One region of the Microbacterium sp. TS-1 genome, then DNA from elsewhere that is predicted to be linked to it. Evidence: predicted binding sites of a transcription regulator. Region 1 holds the regulator's gene; each other region holds the start of a gene.
The links. Region 1 encodes HrcA, which represses chaperone genes, less so after heat shock. Its sites were predicted from a motif close to TTNGCACTCGNNNNNNNCGAGTGCNAA; they were not measured.
Positions count from the first base shown of each region.

Region 2: the regulator HrcA is predicted to act here: its motif matches at 1,874-1,900, upstream of groES (co-chaperone GroES).
Region 3: the regulator HrcA is predicted to act here: its motif matches at 1,679-1,705, upstream of groL (chaperonin GroEL).
Region 4: the regulator HrcA is predicted to act here: its motif matches at 2,024-2,050, upstream of MTS1_RS16260 (Hsp20/alpha crystallin family protein).

Region 1 covers NZ_BASQ01000001.1:318,894-322,564, reverse strand. The annotation lists gene MTS1_RS01420 (DUF1990 family protein) at 1-353, shown strand, start outside; gene hemW (radical SAM family heme chaperone HemW) at 353-1,570, shown strand; gene hrcA (heat-inducible transcriptional repressor HrcA) at 1,651-2,688, shown strand; gene dnaJ (molecular chaperone DnaJ) at 2,729-3,671, shown strand, end outside.
Region 2 covers NZ_BASQ01000001.1:2,678,553-2,682,223, reverse strand. The annotation lists gene MTS1_RS12525 (ABC transporter substrate-binding protein) at 1-219, opposite strand, end outside; gene rarD (EamA family transporter RarD) at 439-1,380, opposite strand; gene groES (co-chaperone GroES) at 1,503-1,799, opposite strand; gene MTS1_RS12510 (class I SAM-dependent methyltransferase) at 1,943-3,169, shown strand; gene MTS1_RS12505 (hypothetical protein) at 3,148-3,609, opposite strand; gene tsaD (tRNA (adenosine(37)-N6)-threonylcarbamoyltransferase complex transferase subunit TsaD) at 3,606-3,671, opposite strand, start outside.
Region 3 covers NZ_BASQ01000002.1:129,545-133,215, forward strand. The annotation lists gene groL (chaperonin GroEL) at 22-1,641, opposite strand; gene MTS1_RS13220 (cold-shock protein) at 1,816-2,019, opposite strand; gene MTS1_RS13225 (LytR C-terminal domain-containing protein) at 2,141-2,725, opposite strand; gene MTS1_RS13230 (DUF3263 domain-containing protein) at 2,755-2,997, opposite strand; gene MTS1_RS13235 (DUF2332 family protein) at 3,007-3,671, opposite strand, start outside.
Region 4 covers NZ_BASQ01000001.1:1,256,055-1,259,725, reverse strand. The annotation lists gene MTS1_RS05975 (FUSC family protein) at 1-470, opposite strand, end outside; gene MTS1_RS05970 (L-serine ammonia-lyase) at 560-1,972, shown strand; gene MTS1_RS16260 (Hsp20/alpha crystallin family protein) at 2,123-2,548, shown strand; gene MTS1_RS16910 (hypothetical protein) at 3,014-3,671, shown strand, end outside.

The DNA.
Region 1 (3,671 bases):
GCTTCGCCGCGGACGGCACCCCGTACGTCGGAGCCGGAACCACGCTCCAGGTCCACGGCCGGGTCGCGGGCCAGAGCGCGGATGCCGAACTGCGCGTGATCTTCGTCGACGAAGAGCCGCGCCGGGTGGCGTTCGCCCTCGGAACCGTCGGCGGTTCCGTCGTCAGCGGCGAGGAGTCGTTCCTCCTGGAGTGGCGCGACAACGACGAGGTCTGGTTCGTCGTGCGAGCGTTCGACCGCCCGACCGCCTTGGCCTACCGCATGCTGAAGGGGCTCGTCCGCCGTCGGCGCCGGCTGCTTTTCCAGGGATATCTCCGCGCGATCTCGCCGCTGTACGCGACGCCCGGCGCCTGATGGGGGCGGCACTGCCGATCGGTGATCCGGTGCCGGCTGGCGGCACCCTGCCGGACGACCTCGTCATCGACCCCGACGTGCCCTTCGGGGTCTACCTGCACGTCCCCTTCTGCCGGGTCCGGTGCGGATACTGCGACTTCAACACCTACACGGCCACCGAGCTGCGGGGCGCGCGGCAGGACGCGTACGCCGACGAGGTGCTGCGCGAGATCGCGCTGTCGGCGTCCGTGATCGACGAGCGCGGCCCCCGCCGTCCGGCGCAGACGGTGTTCTTCGGCGGCGGCACCCCCACGCTGCTTCCCGCCGGCGACCTCGCGCGGATGCTGCGGGGAGTACGTGACACCTTCGGCATCGCCGCCGGGGCGGAGGTCACCGTCGAGGCCAACCCGGACACGATGAGCGCGCGGGTCGCCGACGAGTTGGCCGCGGCCGGTGTGACGCGCCTGTCGATCGGCATGCAGTCCGCCGTACCGCACGTGCTGGCCGCGCTCGATCGCACGCATGACCCCGCGAACGTGTCCACCGCTGTCGCCGCCGCGCGGGGAGCCGGACTCGACGTCTCGGTCGACCTGATCTACGGTGCGCCGGGGGAGAGCCTCGACGACTGGCGGCGCTCGGTCGACACCGCGGTAGCGCTCGAGCCCGACCATGTGTCCGCCTACGCGCTGATCATCGAGGAGGGCACCCGTCTCGAGCGGCAGATCCGCCGCGGCGAGGTGGCCGCGCCCGACGACGACCTGCAGGCCGACATGTACGAACTGGCCGATGACCGACTCGCCGTCGCCGGCTTCTCCTGGTACGAGGTCTCGAACTGGGCCCGGTCGGCCGACCAGCGCTCGCGCCACAATCTCGCCTACTGGCGGGGAACCGACTGGTGGGGATACGGACCGGGCGCCCACAGCCACCTCGCGGGCCTGCGATGGTGGAACGTCAAGCACCCGGCCGCATACGCCCAGCGTCTTGCAGCAGGCGATTCACCCGCGGCCGGACGCGAGCGCCCCGATGCCGATGCCCGTCGTCTGGAGTCCGTGCTCCTGCGTTCGCGGATCGTCGACGGACTCGCGATCGACGATCTGGACGCCGACGCACGCCCGTCCGTGGCCTCCCTCATCGCCGACGGTCTCATCGAAGGCGCCGCAGCCGTACGCGGTCGCGTCGTCCTCACCCGGCGCGGACGCCTCATGGCCGATGCGGTCGTGCGCGCGCTCACGGAGTGATCGCGAGGAGACGCCCTGCGTCGCCCACGCGGTAGAATTGGCACTCGCAGACATCGAGTGCCAAACAGGAGGTGACGGACATGGTCTCAGAGCGCGGACTGCAGGTGCTGCGGGCGATCGTGCAGGACTATGTCGACACCCGCGAGCCCGTGGGAAGCAAGTCGATCGTCGAACGCCACGCCTTCGGCGTCTCGGCCGCGACGATCCGCAACGACATGGCGCTCCTCGAGGACGAGGAGCTCATCGCAGCGCCCCACACGTCATCCGGACGCGTCCCGACCGACAAGGGATACCGCGTCTTCGTCGATCACCTGGCGGGGCTGCGTCCTCTGAGCGCGGCCCAGCGCGCGGCGATCACGACCTTCCTCGACGGCCCGACCGACCTCGACGACCTTCTCGTCCGCACGGTGCGCGCTCTCACTCAGCTGACCGGCCAGGTCGCGATGGTGCAGTATCCGTCGTTCGCCCGCGCCCAGGTGTCGCACCTCGAGCTGGTCGACCTCGGCGGCGGACGTCTCGTCGTCATCGTCGTGACCGATACCGGCCGCGTCTCGCAGCGCGTGGGAGTCGTGCGGACCGTGCTCGATGAAGGGCAGTTCGCCGTGGCCAAGGCGACGCTGCGCGCGGCCGTCACCGGCGCGGCCGTTCGCGATGCGGTCACCGCCGTCTCGGCGCTCGCGGAGGGTGACTCGGTCGGCGATCCGATCGGCGACGCGGTGCGGGAGATCGCTCGGATCCTCGTCGAAGAGCTCGAGACGTTCCGCCAGGACCGGCTCGTGATGGCTGGAACGGCCACCCTCGCCCGCCGCGAGGCCGACTTCCGCGGAAGCATCTACCCGCTCCTCGAGGCCATCGAGGAGCAGGTGACTCTGCTCCGGCTCATGGGCGAGATGGTCGCCGACGACCGTGGCGTCGCAGCCCGTATCGGCCGCGAGAACGAGCCGTACGGGCTGTCCGAGGCGTCGGTCGTCACGAGCGACTACGACGTCCCGGGCTCGCGCGCCCGGGTCGGGCTCATGGGCCCCACCCGTATGGACTACCCGACGAACCTCGCGACGGTCCGCGCCGTCGCGCATTACCTCAGCCGGCTCCTCGACGAAGACGAGAAGTCCCGCTGACCCCCACCCACCCACGCCCCTCCGGGCGGAAAGGCGATCCGTGGCTGACCACTACGAGGTCCTGGGCGTCGCGCGCGACGCGTCGCCCGACGAGATCAAGAAGGCGTACCGACGCCTGGCACGAGAACTGCACCCCGACGTGAACCCGGGCGAGGATGCGTCCGAGCGGTTCAAGCTCGTCACACACGCTTACGACGTCCTCAGCGACCCCGAACAGCGTCAGCGCTACGACATGGGCGGCGACTCCGCCGGGGGCTTCGGCGGAGCCGCGGGCTTCGGCGGATTCAGCGACATCTTCGAGACCTTCTTCGGCGGCGGCGCCGGAGGCGGTGGTCGTGCCGGGCGCCCGCGCTCCCGACGCGAACGCGGGCAGGACGCCCTCGTCCGGGTCACGCTCGAGCTGGGCGACGTCGTGTTCGGCGTGCATCGCGACATCGAGGTCGACACCGCGGTGCTCTGCGACACGTGCCAGGGCTCGTGCTGTCAGCCCGGAACGCAGGCGGTGACCTGCGACGTCTGCCACGGCGCGGGCAACGTGCAGCGCACCGTGCGCAGCCTCCTGGGCAACGTCGTGACGTCGCAGCCCTGCAACGTCTGCCAGGGCTACGGCACGACGATCCCGTACCCGTGCACGACCTGCCAGGGGCAGGGACGCGTCCGGGCTCGCCGGACCGTCTCGCTCGACATCCCCGCCGGCGTCGAGACGGGACTGCGCCTGCAGCTTCCCGGATCCGGCGAGGTCGGCCCGGCCGGCGGCCCCAACGGCGACCTCTACCTCGAGGTCACGGTCGCTCCGCACGACGTGTTCAGCCGCGAGGGCGACGACCTGCTCGCCACGCTCGAGGTGTCGATGCCCGACGCCGTCCTGGGCGCCACGACGACGATCGATTCGCTCGACGGTCCCGTCGATCTCGAGCTGCGTCCGGGCGTCCAGTCCGGCGATGTCCTCACCATCAAGGGTCGCGGGATCACCCCGCTTCGCG
Region 2 (3,671 bases), 2.4 Mb from region 1:
GCCGGGACCCGTCGAGGTCGAGGTGTACTCCGGCGTGTACGACGCGGGCTCGGCCGCTTCGCAGTCGATGGGGAAATCGGCCGAGGTGTTCCCGCCGGCGTCGCCCGACGCAGCGGGTTCGCTGTCTCCGGCACAGCCTGCGAGGACGAGGGCACTCGCGCCGATCACGGCGATACCGCCGAGGACCTTCGCGGTGCGGGAACGGGTGAGAACGCCCATTGTGCTCCTTGATGAGTGGGAACGCGGCACCGAAGCCCCGCGAGGTTGGGTCAAACCTAGTGGCGCGTCCGCGTCGGCGATGTTGCGATGTGTTAACGGTCTGTTACGCGACCTAATCGTTATCTGCGGCCTCGCGTACGGCCTGTCATTCCGCGGTTGGGACCGTTGTCACGACCGTCATCGCGCCGAGCCGACGAGCCGGAATGCGAAGCGGGAGCCTCAGACGACGGGAGCGACGTCGGATGCCTCGTCTATGCGCTTCGGGCGACGTGCGGCCCGGAGAGAGTCGACGCTCAGCACGACGAGGGCGAGCCAGACGAGCCCGAAGCCGATCCATCGCTCGAGCGGCATCGGCTCGCCGAGGATCCAGGCTCCCGTGATGAACTGCAGGATCGGCGCGACGAACTGGAGCAGGCCGATCACCGTGAGGCTGCTGCGCCGGGCGCCGGCGGCGAAGAAGAGCAGGGGCACGGCGGTGACGACACCCGCGAGGGTGACCAGCGCGGTGTGTCCGGGGCTCACCGAGCCGAACACCAGCCCGCCGGTGAGCGCGACGATGATCGCCTGAACGATCGCGACCGGCGCCAGCCAGAGCGACTCGAGCGTCAGGCCGCTGACGGCGTCGACCGACGGCCCGATCTGCTTCTTCACGAGGCCGTAGGTTCCGAAACTCGCGGCGAGCGTCAGCGCGATCCACGGGAAGGCTCCGTAGCCGACGACGATCACGCCGACGGCGACGGCGGCGATGCCGATGGCGACCCACTGCGCCACCCGCAGCCGCTCCTTCAGGACGAGGACGCCGAGGAGCACCGTGACGATCGGGTTGATGAAGTACCCGAGACTCCCCTCGATCACGTGCCCCGTGAGGGTGCTGATGAGGAAGACCTGCCAGTTCACGTAAATGAGCAGGCCGGCCACGATGGTCCACAGCACGAGGCGCGGCGTGCGCAGGATCGCGATCAGCTTGCCCCAGGCGCGGAGCACCGTGAGAAGGATCGCGCAGAAGACAAGCGAGAACAGGATGCGCCACGACACGACCTCGAACGGGCCCATCGGGGCGAGCGTGAGGAAGTACAGGGGCATGAAGCCCCACAGCACGTACGCCGAGAACGCGTAGATCCCGCCGAGAGAGCGTTCACGGGCGGGATCGAGGGGTGTCACGAGCCAAGCATAGGACGGTCATGACATGCTGCGCCGGTCGCGGACTGCCATCCGCCGCCGCGCGCCTGCCATGACGAAGGCCCGGATGCGGTGCACCCGGGCCTTCGTGGAAGAGCTCTGCGTCAGCGGACGACGACGGCGAGGACGTCGCGCGCCGAGAGCACGAGGAACTCGTCAGCGCCGAACTTGACCTCGGTTCCGCCGTACTTGCTGTAGATCACGCGGTCGCCGACGGCGACGTCGAGCGGAACACGGTTGCCGTTGTCATCGATGCGGCCGGGGCCCACCGCCACGACCTCGCCCTCCTGGGGCTTCTCCTTGGCGGTGTCGGGGATGACCAGACCACTCGCAGTGGTCTGCTCGGCCTCGACCTGCTTGATGACGATGCGGTCCTCGAGCGGCTTGATGGAAACCGACACGGTCTACCTCTTTCTTCGACAAGACTTGTTGGCAATCTCACCCTGAGAGTGCCAACTCCGAGTCTAGGGGGACGTTGGCACTCACGCAACGCGAGTGCCAACCTGCCGCGGCATCGATCCGACCCCGCGCGTAGGCTGTCGTGGTGGATCACGCCGAGCTCTCCGCGTTGCTGACCCCCGAGGGACTCCGTCTGGTCGACACCCTCCGGATCTCCTCGACCGCGGATGCCGCATCGGCCGTGTCACGGCTGCGGCGCGAAGGCCTCTCCCCCGACCTCGTGTCGGCGGTCGTCGGTCAAGCCCGGCTGCGCGAGCGCGCGCGGGCGAAGTTCGGTCCGTTCGCCGACCGGATGCTGTTCACCCGCGCGGGTCTCGAGCAGGCCACGCGTCTCGCGGTCGCCGCACGCCACGCCGGCCGGTTCCGCGACGCCGGCATCGCGCGGGTCGCCGACCTCGGCTGCGGGATCGGCGGCGACGCACTCGGCTTCGCGGGCATCGGGCTCGAGGTCCTGGCCGTCGACGCCGACGAGATCACCGCCGCCCTGGCCGCCTACAACCTCGCCCCGTTCGGCTCGTCCGCCCGGGTGCGCCACGGCCGCGCCGAGGAGACCGATCTCGACGGTATCGATGCGGTCTGGCTCGATCCCGCCCGCCGCACCTCGGGCCACAGCGAGACGCGGCGCGTCGCGGCATCCGACTACACGCCGTCGCTCGACTGGGCCTTCGACCTCGCGCGACGGATGCCGACAGGGATCAAGCTCGGGCCCGCGTTCGACCGCGACGACCTCCCGCCGGAAGGCGAGGCGCAGTGGATCAGCGCGGACGGCTCGACCATCGAGCTGGTGGTGTGGTCGGGCTCCCTCGCCCGCGCGGGCGTGCGCCGTTCGGCCCTCGTTCTGCGCGGCGACCGTGCCGCCGAGCTCACCGCGCCCGCCGACACCGCCGACGCCGACCCCCGCGACCTCGGCGCCTACCTGCACGAGCCCGACGGCGCCGTCATCCGTGCGCGCCTGATCGGCGACGTGGCCCGCGCGCTCGAGGCCGGCATGCTCGCCGGTGGGACGGCGTACATGACATCCGACGCCGGACGCACCAGCCCGTTCGCCACGACGTTCCGCGTTCGTGACGTGCTGCCGCTCAAACCGCGTGACATCGAGGCCGCCCTCCGACGCGCCGACATCGGCATCCTGGAGATCAAGAAGCGCGGCGTCGACATCGATCCGGCGCAGTTCCGCAAGAAGCTGCGCCTGTCGGGGAGCGCGTCGGCGACGCTGTTCCTCACGCGCATCGGTGATCGCCGCGTCGCCGTCCTCGCGGATCGCGTCGAGGACGAGCCCGGTGGCGCGAGTCAGCCCAGCAGCCCCGCCTGAGCCGCCGCCCACACGAGCCAGCCCGCGCTGTACAGGATCGACAGCGCCGCGAGGCCCAGCGCCCAGACGGCCACGGTGCGACTCTCCCACGGGTGGCGGAGGGCGAGCACGGCCATCACGACGGCGGCGATGCCGAGCGGGAACGCCCACCCGACGAACAGTGACAGCGCGAGCGCGACGATCCCCAGGGCCAGCGCCCACGCTCCCGACCGCGGGAGGATCTCGGGCGCCGGAGCCCACTCGACCCGCGGCTCGGGCACGACGGGCTCGGCCGGCCGCTCGACCGCGGGGACGAACTGCAGCGGGGTCGGCTGCGTGAACTCGCGCTGGAACCCGCCACGGTGCTCCCCCGGAAGCGGCGCGGCCTCGGGCGCCGCAGCGACATCGCCCGTCGGCGCGTCCACCGCGGGGCGCCGACTGCGCAGCCGGTCGTCGCTCACCCGCGCACCTGGATCTCGGTCACCGGAAGCGTCGAGTCCGCGCCGAACGAGAGGGTGGAGGG
Region 3 (3,671 bases), on a different contig from region 1:
GGCCGTTCTGTCTGCGATGGATCAGAAGTCCATGCCACCCGTGGGGTCGCCCGCGGGAGCCGGGGTCTTCTCCGGCTTGTCCGCCACGACCGCCTCGGTCGTGAGGAACAGGCCGGCGATCGACGCGGCGTTCTGCAGCGCCGAGCGCGTCACCTTGGCGGGGTCGATGATGCCCTGCTCGAAGAGGTCACCGTACTCGCCGGTCGCGGCGTTGAGGCCGTGACCGATCTCGAGCTCGGCGACCTTGTTGGCGACGACGCCCGGCTCGAGGCCGGCGTTCAGAGCGATCTGCTTCAGCGGAGCCTCGATCGCGACCTTGACGATGTTCGCGCCGGTCGCCTCGTCGCCCGAGAGCTCGAGACCGTTGAACGCGTTCTTGCCGGCCTGGATGAGAGCGACACCACCACCGGCGACGACACCCTCTTCCACAGCTGCCTTGGCGTTGCGGACAGCGTCCTCGATGCGGTGCTTGCGCTCCTTGAGCTCGACCTCGGTCGCAGCTCCGGCCTTGATGACGGCGACGCCACCGGCGAGCTTCGCGAGGCGCTCCTGGAGCTTCTCGCGGTCGTAGTCGCTGTCGGTGTTGTCGATCTCGCGGCGGATCTGGGTCACGCGACCCTCGAGCTGAGCCGAGTCACCGGCGCCCTCGACGATCGTGGTCTCGTCCTTGGTGATGATGACCTTGCGCGCACGGCCGAGCAGGTCGACGGTGGCGTTCTCGAGCTTGAGGCCGACCTCTTCGGTGATGACCTGGCCGCCGGTGAGGATCGCGATGTCCTGCAGCTGAGCCTTGCGGCGGTCGCCGAAGCCGGGGGCCTTGACGGCAGCCGACTTGAAGATGCCGCGGATCTTGTTGAGCACCAGCGTCGCGAGAGCCTCGCCCTCGACGTCCTCCGCGATGATGAGGAGTTCCTTGCCCTCCTGGATCACCTTGTCGACGATGGGCAGAAGGTCCTTGATGTTCGAGATCTTCTGGTTCGCGATGAGGATGTACGGGTCTTCGAAGACAGCCTCCTGGCGCTCCGGGTCCGTGACGAAGTAAGGGTTGATGTAGCCCTTGTCGAAGCGCATGCCCTCGGTGAGCTCGAGCTCGGTGCCGAAGGTGTTCGACTCCTCGACGGTGACGACGCCTTCCTTGCCGACCTTGTCGATCGCCTCGGCGATCAGCTCGCCGATCGAGGCGTCAGCGGCCGAGATCGAAGCGGTGGCAGCGATCTGCTCCTTCGACTCGACCTCCTTCGCGTCGGCGAGGAGCTGGTCGGTGATGGCCTTGACGGCCTTCTCGATGCCCTTCTTGAGCGAGATGGGGTCCGCGCCGGCTGCGACGTTGCGCAGGCCTTCGCGAACGAGCGCCTGAGCGAGGACCGTCGCGGTGGTCGTTCCGTCACCGGCGACGTCGTCGGTCTTCTTGGCGACCTCCTTGACGAGCTCCGCACCGATCTTCTCGTACGGGTCGTCGAGCTCGATCTCCTTGGCGATCGAGACGCCATCGTTCGTGATGGTGGGGGCGCCCCACTTCTTTTCGAGCACGACGTTGCGACCGCGCGGGCCGAGCGTCACCTTGACGGCGTCGGCCAGCGTGTTCAGGCCGCGCTCGAGGCCACGGCGGGCCTCCTCGTCGAAAGCGATGATCTTTGCCATGTGTGTGTCGTCCCTCCCGGACGGTGGAGAACAGTCTTTAGCACTCGATGAACGTGAGTGCTAAAGCCATTCTGGCACTCGCCCATGGGGAGTGCAAGCCGCCCCGTCGGCGACCGGACCGGGAAACGACAGAGCGCGCCGCGATGGCGGCGCGCTCTGTGCGAGTGGTGCGATTCAGGCGACGACGCGCACCGATTCCGCTTGCGGACCCTTCTGCCCCGTCCCCACGGTGAACTCGACCGCCTGCCCTTCCTCGAGCACGCGGAAGCCGCTCATCTCGATGTTGGAGTAGTGGACGAAGACGTCCTGCCCCTCGTTCACGGTGATGAAGCCGAAGCCCTTCTCGGCGTTGAACCACTTGACGGTGCCCTGTGTCATGCGAATCTCCTGATGCTGTGCGACAGCGTCATCGTATGCAGGGCGCTCCGCCTGACCCGGCGCTTCCGGTCACTGTTGACACGGCCGCATCGAGAATTTCACGAGCGTGAAACACGCCCCCTCATTCACCCTCGGAAGAGCCGCCCGCCCGATCCTCGCCGACCACCACGGTCAGCTGCTTGCTGGGGGTGCCGTCGGCCGCGTCGGGGCCCGCGTAGGCCTCGCTCATCTCCACGTCCGCACCCCCGATGACCTGGGCGAGACCTCGCGCAGCGCCCTCGTCCTCCGCATTGACGTAGAAGATCGTGGTCGTCGCGAAGTCATGAGTGCTGGCGTCACCCGCGTCGACGACATCCGAGTTCCACCCCGCGCCGACGACGGTGTCGCGGAGGGCGGTCGCCAAACCGCGCTCGGAGGTGGCGTTGAGGATCAGCACCGGATAGGACGTGTCGACCACCGGATCGGCTTCCACGGGGGCTTGGACCACAGCCGTGGCGGTCGGTTCCGCCGGGAAGAGCGCGATCCGCCCGGTGACGATCATCGTGCCGACGATGCCCACCGCGACCAGGACGAGAACCGCGCCCGCGGCCCAGGCCAGAACGACGCCGGCACGGAGCCGGGGGTTCTCCGCCCGGTGGGCGCCGACTCGGGTGGTGTCGGCAGGGAGCTCGTCGAAACGGTCTTTCGGGTATGTCGTTGTCGGCACGGAGGAATGCTATCTGGCCAAGCTCCGCGTCACATGGCCGCGCGTTCGGCGCGCGAACGCTCCGCAGCCGCGCGCATGCGCCGCAGCCGGTGCACCAGCATCGGGTCGTGCGAAACCGCATCAGGCGAGTCGATGATGCGCCCCAGGAGCTGGTAGTACCGCGCCGGGCTCAACGAGAGCTCGGCGCGCACGGCTTCTTCTTTCGCGCCGCTGTGGGCACCCCAACGCGCCTCGAAGTCGAGGATCGAGCGGTCGCGATCGGAGAGTGCCACTCCTCCACGTTACGACCGCGGTCGCTCGGATCCGGGACGCCACTCCCACCACCGCCCGAGCGGGTCGGCTGCCGCGTCGATCTCGCCATCGAGCGCCACGGCGAAGCCACCCCGCCAGTCGCTCGGCTCACCCGACCACGCGTCGTGGGTCGCCGGGTCGTCGATCGTCAGCCATCGCCCGAGATCGCGGGCGCGCTCGATCACCCGCGAACGACGCTCACGCGGAATGTGGACGAGGACGCCGGGAGTGGTGATCACCAGCGTCGCCCCCGCCGGCGCGAGAGCCGCGGCCTCCGGCAGAAGGTCGAGAGCGTCTCCGGCGAACAGGAGGGGCGGGTCGGATGCCGCGACCGCCGCGGCCGCGCGGATCCGATCGGCCCGTCCGTTCTCGCCGGGCCAGACCAGCCGAGCCAGCCAGTCGACGTCGCGAGGGTCGCGCACGTCGAGCGGGGCGAGGTCGATGCCGGCACGCCAGACGATGTCGGGATGCCGCACCTGCGGCATCCGCTCCCCCGCAACCGCGCTGACGAGCTCGACGTCCGAGACGCCGGTCACCGGATCCAGCCGCACCTCGCCTCCGTCTACGCCGACATATCGATACGAGTAGCGGTCGGGATATAGGCACAGCCCCGCGCTCGCCCCGACCTCCAGCAGCGCGATCGGGCCGGTCACCC
Region 4 (3,671 bases), 940 kb from region 1:
ACGAGGTACGACACCGAGAAGCCGCCGGCGTCGTTCGCGCCCAGCAGCAGAACGAACAGCGCCGCGATGGCGATCCAGTCTCGGCCGGTGCCGAGAGCTCGGATGCCGCCGACGGCGACGCCCGCGGCGACGACGATCGCCACGCCGACGATCCGCGGGCTGGGTCCGGAGACGATCCACAGTCCCGCGAGGCCGATCGCGATGCCGATGGCCAGGCCTCCCAGCGCTTGCAGGCCCGCCTTGGCGGAGTCGGCGATCGTCGGATACATGCTCACGAGCACGCCGAGCGGTGCGTAGTAGGAGTACTCGTCGTGCGCGAACGGCACATACGGCGCGAGGTACCAGGCGATCGCGGCGGCGAGGGCCGCCTTGCCGGCGAGCAGAAGGCGCGAGACCGCGAAGGCCTCGCCACCCGCGGTGCGCGCGGCTGCCTTGAGCGATGCCAGACGGGGGTGGGATGGGGTGGTCATCGGTCGCGACGATAGGCGCGTGGCGTATCCGTCGACAGGCCCTTGACGTCGCCCGGTGCGTACGGCAGATGCTGGCGTAGCCTGGAGGTGTGAGCGCTTACGTCTCGGCGTTCGAGCTGTTCTCCATCGGTGTAGGACCCTCGAGCTCCCACACGGTCGGCCCGTTGCGCGCCGCCCGAGCTTTCGCCGTCGGGCTCGAGGCCGCCGGCAGGCTGCCCGAGGTCGTGCGCGTCGGTTGCGTGCTGTACGGGTCGCTCGGAGCGACCGGCATCGGGCACGGCACTCCCGACGCGGTGGTCGCGGGGTTGCAGGGCCACGCGCCCGAGACGGTCGATCCCGATGCGGTCCGCGCGGCGTGGACGAGCTGGACGGACGGCTCACCTCTGCTGCTCGCAGGCCGGCATCCGGTGCCGTTCTCGCGAGGCGATGTGACCTTCGAGCCGCGGACGCGACTGCCGGAGCATCCGAACGCGATGACGCTGAGCGCGTGGGATGCCGCCGGCCATCTCGTCGCGTCGGACACGTATCTCTCGGTCGGGGGTGGCTTCATCCGCCGGGCGGGGGCAGACGCCGCTCCGCGGGGAGCGGGAGGCGGACCGAGCAGCGATGTCGCGTGGCCGTACCGGTTCAGCACGGCGGCCGAGCTGCTCGAGCTGTGCGAGCGCGACGGGGTGAGCATCGCCGGGCTCGCGCGCCGCAACGAGGAGGCGCTTCGGCCCGAGGCTGAGGTCGCCGCGGGGCTCGACGCGATCTGGGATGCGATGTCGGGGTGCGTCGATGCGGGCTTGCGTGCCGAGGGCACGTTGCCCGGGATGCTGCGCGTGCGGCGGCGCGCGGGTGCGATGCGCGCGCAGCTCGAGGCGGCCGAAGCCGCGGGTGGACGGGAGCTCCCGGGGGAGTGGCTGGGTGCGTTCGCGCTCGCCGTCAACGAGGAGAACGCGTCGGGCGGACGCGTCGTCACCGCGCCCACCAACGGGGCCGCGGGGATTGTTCCTGCGGTGGCGATGTACTGGTGGCGGTTCGCGGCGGAGTCGCGCCTGGCCTCGGAGGATCTCGACCGTCGGCGCGGGATTCGGCGGTTCCTGTTGACCGCGACGGCGCTCGGCTCGCTCTTCAAGGCCAACGCCTCGATCTCGGGTGCGGAGGGCGGGTGTCAGGCCGAGGTCGGGTCCGCGTGCGCGATGGCGGCCGGGGGCCTGACGGCGGTCATGGGTGGCAGCAACGCGCAGATCGAGAACGCGGCGGAGATCGCGATGGAGCACCACCTCGGGCTCACGTGCGACCCGGTCGGCGGTCTCGTGCAGATCCCGTGCATCGAACGCAACGCGATCGCCGCGTCGACGGCGGTCACCGCTGCGCGCCTCGCGCTGCGGGGCGACGGGCAGCACTACGTCTCGCTGGATGCCGTCGTCGAGACGATGCGGCAGACGGGGATCGACATGTCGCACAAGTACAAGGAGACGAGCGAGGGAGGGCTCGCCGTCAACGTCGTCGAGTGCTGAGAGGCCCTTCCGCGCCCCGTCTCCGGGGCGCTGTTCGCCGTGCGAGAACCCTTGGCACTCGATGGGGGAGAGTGCTAATCTGAATGCAGTTGAGCCGACAGGGCTCAACTTTCAGATCTCAACATGAAGCATCAGAGAAGGGAAAGATCGATGGCTACTTACGACCCGTTCCGCGACCTCGACCGCATCGCCTCGAGCCTCTTCGACACGCGCCGCGGCCCCCGTCGCATGCCGATGGACCTCTACCGTGACGGCGACCACTACGTGATGACCGCCGACCTGCCGGGCATCGACCCGGGCTCGGTCGACATCGACGTGGACGGCCAGCTGCTGACGATCCGCGCCGAGCGCACGCTCACCAGCGGCGACGGAGTGAAGTGGATCACGCGCGAGCGTGAAGCCGCGAGCTTCCTGCGCCAGCTGAACCTCGGCCAGGGCGTCGACACGGAAGGCATCGCCGCGACCTACAACAACGGCGTCCTGACCGTGACCATCCCGGTCAGCGAGAAGGCCAAGCCGCGCAAGGTCGAGGTCACGACCGACGCAGCCGCGCCGGTGGTGCCGATCGAGAACTGATCGCGCAGATCCGCGTTCGCACGACGGGCGGCCGCAGCTCCCTCGGGGGCGGCGGCCGCCCTTCGCGTGCGGGGCGGTGCCGAATGCGTCGCGGATGCGCGGATGCGCGGATGCGCCGATGCGTCGCGGCTGAGCCGATGCGTCGCGGCTGAGCCGATGCGTCACCGGTGACCAACGGCGCGCGAGTCCGTCGTGCCCGGCCTCGGAACGTGCGCGGGCACACGCCCCGAACTCAGAACGGTGGAGGTTCGTCCGTCGTGGCCCGCCGCTTCCGGCATCCCGTGGCGGGCTCGCGGTGTCGATGGTGAAGCAGACGGCCGGCATGGGGACGTCTTCGCGGTAGGTCCTGCCGAGGGGCGAGGTCCATTCGAGAACCCCGCCTCCGATCTGTCTGACCTCCCACTTGGTGAACTGCTTCATCGAGTGGTGTCTTTGGCAGAGGTGGGCGAGGTTGAAGATGTGGGTGTGGCCGCCGAGGGCGTAATCGATCGTGTGGTCGATCTCGCACCGGATCGCGGCGCGCCGGCATCCGGGGAACCGGCAGTGCTGGTCCCGCACCATCAGGAGTTTCTTCATCGATGCGGTGGGCCGATAGGTGTCGATCTCGACCGGTGTGCGGATGACCGGGTCGATGAAGAGCCGGTCCCATTCGCTGACCTGCCCGGCGAGTCGTCGGACGGTGTCGGCATCGACGAGCCCGGCCCCGACGGCTTCGGCGGGGTTCTCGTCCTTGCCCATCAGCGTCTCCGCGGCGACGGCGACTTGCACGCGTGCCCGGATCGCCCCCAGCCCACCGGCCCGGTCGGTCCCGTAGGTCGGGTCGACCACGGGCGCGCCGCCGAGAACGAGGTCGCCCAGGATGTCCGCGCGCAGCTGGTCCATCGTCCGGGTATCGGCGGGCTCGCCCGCTTCTGCGGCATCCGCCGCCGAACTCTCCCCGGCATCCGCGCCGGCGCCCCGGCCAGCGGCATCCGCCCCGCCCGCCCCGGCATCGCCAGTGCCGGCGACCCGGGCGTCCTTCACCGACTGTCCCATCTGCGTGAGCCGGTCGAGTATCCCGGCGGCGATGACGGTCGGAAGGGTGGCGACGAGGTTCGACATTCCGTCGGTTCCGTGGAACACG